One region of the Streptomyces sp. NPDC008121 genome, then DNA from elsewhere that is predicted to be linked to it. Evidence: riboswitches for the same ligand, from Rfam matches in the RefSeq annotation. Region 1 holds a riboswitch; the other holds the start of a gene.
The links. A riboswitch is a leader RNA that binds a small molecule or an ion and turns the genes downstream of it on or off. The one in region 1 is predicted to bind cyclic di-AMP.

Region 1 (2,385 bases):
CGGCCGGCTCGCGCATGTCCCGGCCGCGCCAGGGCACCGAGGAGACCGTCGCCGCGATCGACGCCACGGCCGTCCGCGCCTTCTTCACGGCGCACGTCCGGCCCGCCACGGCCACCGCCGTGGTCGTGGGCGACCTGACCGACGTCGACCTGGACAAGGTCCTCGCCGAGACGCTCGGCGCGTGGACCGGCGACACCGCCGAGCCGCGCCCCGTCCCGCCGATCACGGCCGACGACACCGGCCGCGTGGTCATCGTCAACCGCCCCGGGGCGGTCCAGACGCAGCTGCTGATCGGCAGGGTCGGCGCCGACCGGCACGACCGGGTCTGGCCGGCCCAGGTCCTCGGCACGTACTGCCTCGGGGGCACCCTCACCTCCCGCCTGGACCGCGTCCTGCGCGAGGAGAAGGGCTACACCTACGGCGTGCGGTCCTTCGGCCAGGTGCTGCGCTCCGACGGCGCGGGCAACGGCGCCGCGATGCTCGCCATCAGCGGTTCGGTCGACACCCCCAACACCGGTCCGGCACTTGACGACCTGTGGAAGGTGCTGCGCACCCTCGCCGCCGAGGGGCTGACCGACGCGGAGCGCGACGTGGCGGTGCAGAACCTGGTGGGCGTGGCGCCGTTGAAGTACGAGACCGCCGCCTCCGTCGCCGGGACGCTCGCCGACCAGGTCGAGCAGCACCTTCCGGACGATTTCCAGGCGCAGTTGTACGCGCGCCTGGCCGAGACGGGCACGGTGGAGGCGACGGCGGCGGTCGTCAACGCCTTCCCGGTGGACCGTCTGGTGACCGTGCTCGTCGGCGACGCGGCGCAGATCGAGGAGCCCGTGCGGGCGCTCGGCATCGGCGAAGTCACCGTCGTCACCGGCTGATCGAGCACCGGGAGGCCGACCGGCGGAGCGCGCTCCGGACGAGAACCGGGCACGGGCCGACCGGCCGAACGAGGGCTGAACGGAGCGGAACGCGCGCTCCGGCGAGGACCCCGACGTCACCATACGTCGGGGTCCTCGCCCATATTGATCGTTTGTCCGTATTGAGGGAGAGGATGCCTGTCTGACCTGTGGCATGTCTTACAAACCGGCGAGTCCGTTTGCCGATTGAAAGACGGTCCGCTTAGCGTCAATCCGGCTGTTCGCCAGTTGCACCCGCCACACCCGTGGCATCGGACAGTCATCGCCGAGTCCCCGTCAGGCGCGAGCCTGGGGAGCCGGGGACCCATGAAGTCCCTGGGGTGAATCGGACGCCTTCGCACCCGTGCGGAGGGGCCCGTAGGAGACCTTCCTGCTCCGAACCCGTCAGCTAACCCGGTAGGCGAGAAGGAAGGAAAGGATCAGCCACTACATGGCGTTCACCCGTGCCACCGGGAAGCATCGTGGTCCGAGCCGTCTGGCGCGCCGCAGCGCGGGCATCGCCGGCGTCGCCACCATCGCCACCACCGGGGTCATCGGAACCCTCGCTTCCCCGGCGCTCGCCGCCGACACGGACACCCGCGCGCTCGAGGACACCGGCATGAACATGGCCGTCGTCTCCGAGTCGCTGGCGGACCGGATCGACGTCCAGGCCGCCGAGCAGGAGCGGGAAGCCGTCGAGGCGATAGCCAAGGCCAAGGCCGAGGCCCGCGCGAAGGCGGAGGCGAAGCGCAAGGCCGAGGCCCGCGCCAAGGAGATCCGCGAGGCCAAGGAGCGCGCCGCCCGGGAGGCCGAGCGCAAGCGCCTGAACTCCTTCCAGCTCCCCGTGGCCGGCTCGTACGTCAGCACCGGCTACCAGACCGGCGGCTCCCTCTGGTCCTCCGGCAGCCACTCGGGCGTCGACTTCCACGCCTCCTACGGCAGCGAGGTCGTCTCCGTCGGCGCCGGCACCGTGGTCGAGGCCGGCTGGGGCGGCGCGTACGGCAACAACATCGTCATCCGGATGAACGACGGTACGTACACCCAGTACGGTCACCTCTCGGCCATCAGTGTCTCGGTCGGCGAGACCGTGACCCCCGGCGACCGCATCGGCATCTCCGGCTCGACCGGCAACTCCACGGGCCCGCACCTGCACTTCGAGGCCCGCACGAGCGCCGAGTACGGCTCCGACATCAACCCCGTCGCGTACCTGCGCGCCCGCGGTGTGAACGTCTGACCCGACCGCGTCCGAACGCACGGGCCGTCCCACGGCCCGGTCGAAAAAGCCCCGGCTCGTACCGAGCCGGGGCTTTTTCTCGGCCAAAAGACATCCATGAATCCCCGGTAGCCATCGGAAATACCGCCCCGCTGCAATAGAGTCACCGAAGAGTCGACGAACAGACGTCCATCGGATGGTTTTCGCGCGGAAAAGGCGGAGGTCGAACATGCGCATCCCCGCGCATTCGGTATGCACGGCGATTCGGGACGACATCGTCTC
Region 2 (2,385 bases), on a different contig from region 1:
CCTCGGTGAAGCTGTCTCCGATCGCCGCGTACGACCCGAATACGTCCATGTCTCTTGATCTCGAATCGTCTGCCACGGGAGCACATCTTTCCTTTACGGGTGTGACCTACGCGACCGTAAGGAGGGGTTGACGGAGGGTGAGATATGCCACCGGTCAAGATTGCACCAAGGCGGAATACGCGAAGGGCCCGGCACGAAGGTGCCGGGCCCGGTGCGCACCCGGAGAGAAGGCGATTCCGGGTGGGGTGCGTCAGATACCGACGCCCTTCTGGCGGAGGTACTCGAGCGGGTCGATGTCCGAGCCGTAGCTCGGCCCGGTGCGCATCTCGAAGTGGAGGTGCGGGCCGCTGGAGTTGCCGGTGGAGCCCGACAGGCCGATCTCGTCGCCGCCGCTGACGGACTGGCCGGTGGAGACGGAGAGGGAGGAGAGGTGGGCGTACTGCGAGTAGGTGCCGTCCGCGTGCTGGATGACGACCTCGTTGCCGTACGAACCGCTCCAGCCGGCGGAGTGGACGGTGCCCGCGCCGACGGCCTTGACGGAGGTGCCGGAGGAGGCCATGAAGTCGACGCCCGTGTGGTAGCCGGAGGACCACATGGAGCCCGAGGCGCGGTACTGGGTGGAGATGCCGCCGCTGACGGGGGCGACCCAGCCGGAGGACGCGGCCTGGGCGGGCTGCTCCTGGGCGGGCGCCGGCTGGGTGCGCTCGGCGCTGCGGGAGCTGCGGGTCTCGGACGCGTCGGCGGAGGACTTCTCGGCCTTGGGGGCGGCCTTCGGCGCGGCCTTGGGGGCCTTGGCCTTCGGGGCGGGCGCCTCGGCCGTCGACTTCGCGCCGATGCTGAGCTTCATGCCGGGGAAGATCAGCGAGGGGTTCTCGCCGACGACCTGGCGGTTGTCCTGGTAGAGCTTCTTCCAGCCGCCGGCCAGGTGGTGCTCGGAGGCGATCTTGGACAGGTAGTCGCCCGCCACGACGGAGTACGTCGTGGGCTTCGCCTTGGCGGCGGCGGGGGCGGCCGGCGCCTTCGCGGGAGCGGCGGCCACGGCGGCGACGGCCTGCTCGGGGGTCACGGTCGGGGCGGACTTCTCGGCGGCGTGGGCTCCGGTCGCGCCGAGGAGCGGCAGGGCGACGACGGCGCCGCCCGTTCCGGCGGCGACGAATCCGCGCGTGATCGGGTTGACCTTGGGACGGCGGTGCTTACCCTTCGCGGGCATGGCGAATTCCTCTCCGTCGCCTACGAGGTGAGCTGTCGGGTTCGGGCTGGAGTTGCCCGGTCGCGATCGCTCGCGACTTCACCCCAAGCCGCTCCGGATCGACCGGATCGGCGTACTACCTGGGTCCCCCGCTCCTGCCGTACGTGGGTGGGTGCGGATTCCGGACGGTGGCAGGATTCGGCGGTCCGACCGGATTGACGGTGACCGTAGACGAGCGGGGTCGGCGTGAACAAGCCGCTCTTTTCCCCGCCCATTCGGAGGAGCGATATACGTCCGGAATTCCGGTCACCCTCCGTGGATGCGGGACTCTCGACATCCTTTTCTCGCAGGGCGTTTGCAGAAGACGATCAGGCACGGTCCGTCACCTGTGAGACGCTGCTCACGCGACGAAACCCATCTCCCCTGCAATCAGGGCGCGTTATCACCAAGGCCCTAATTCGGACAGAACACCCATTCCCGTCCGAGGGGTGTGCGCCCGGCTCGTCACCCGGAATGATTGCCCCTGGAACCGATCTCGTATCGTCGAAGTCCGCCAACCTTCAGGAGCACTCGTGACGCAGCAGCTGCCCCAGGTCTCGTCGACCGAACCCGAGCTGACCGGGGTCCGCAATTTCCGGGACGTGGGCGGCCTGCCGACCGAGGACGGCGGGTCGGTCCGGTTCGGACGCCTCTACCGCAGTGGCCACCTCGCCCATGCCACCGAGGACGACGCGGCCTTCCTCGCCGGCCTGGGGCTGCACACCGTCTTCGACTTCCGCAACGCGGCCGACCGGAAGGTGGAGGGCGCGGACGTCGAGCTGCCCGGCGTGCGGAACGTGAACATCCCGCTCAACGACCCGGCGGACGGCAAGGAGTTCTGGAAGCTGGTCAGCGGCGGCGAACTGGATCAGCTGCGCGAGGCGCTCGGCGACGGTAAGGCGGCCGACCGAATGTCCGATTCCTACCGGAAGATGGTGGTCGAGCGGACGGCGGAGCACAGCCGCGTCCTGCACGCGATGGCCGACGACAGCGTTCCCGCGCTGATGCACTGCGCCGCCGGGAAGGACCGGGCGGGGCTCTCCATCGCGATCTCGCTGCTCGCGGTGGGCGTCGAGCGGGAGGCGATCGAGGCGGACTACGTCAAGTCGAACGACCCGCACCGCCGCTACAAGATCCGCCGCAGCTCCACCTCGGCG

Region 2: it holds a riboswitch for cyclic di-AMP, as region 1 does, so the genes downstream of both, ACFZBD_RS04465 (peptidoglycan DD-metalloendopeptidase family protein) here and ACFZBD_RS21040 (peptidoglycan DD-metalloendopeptidase family protein) in region 1, are expected to answer to the same signal.

Annotation. Positions count from the first base shown of each region.
Region 1 covers NZ_JBIBHT010000006.1:118,048-120,432, forward strand. The annotation lists gene ACFZBD_RS21035 (insulinase family protein) at 1-872, shown strand, start outside; cyclic di-AMP (ydaO/yuaA leader) riboswitch at 1,165-1,329, shown strand; gene ACFZBD_RS21040 (peptidoglycan DD-metalloendopeptidase family protein) at 1,342-2,124, shown strand; gene ACFZBD_RS21045 (FCD domain-containing protein) at 2,333-2,385, shown strand, end outside.
Region 2 covers NZ_JBIBHT010000001.1:1,054,699-1,057,083, forward strand. The annotation lists gene ACFZBD_RS04460 (GDSL-type esterase/lipase family protein) at 1-49, opposite strand, end outside; gene ACFZBD_RS04465 (peptidoglycan DD-metalloendopeptidase family protein) at 251-1,210, opposite strand; cyclic di-AMP (ydaO/yuaA leader) riboswitch at 1,215-1,403, opposite strand; gene ACFZBD_RS04470 (tyrosine-protein phosphatase) at 1,762-2,385, shown strand, end outside.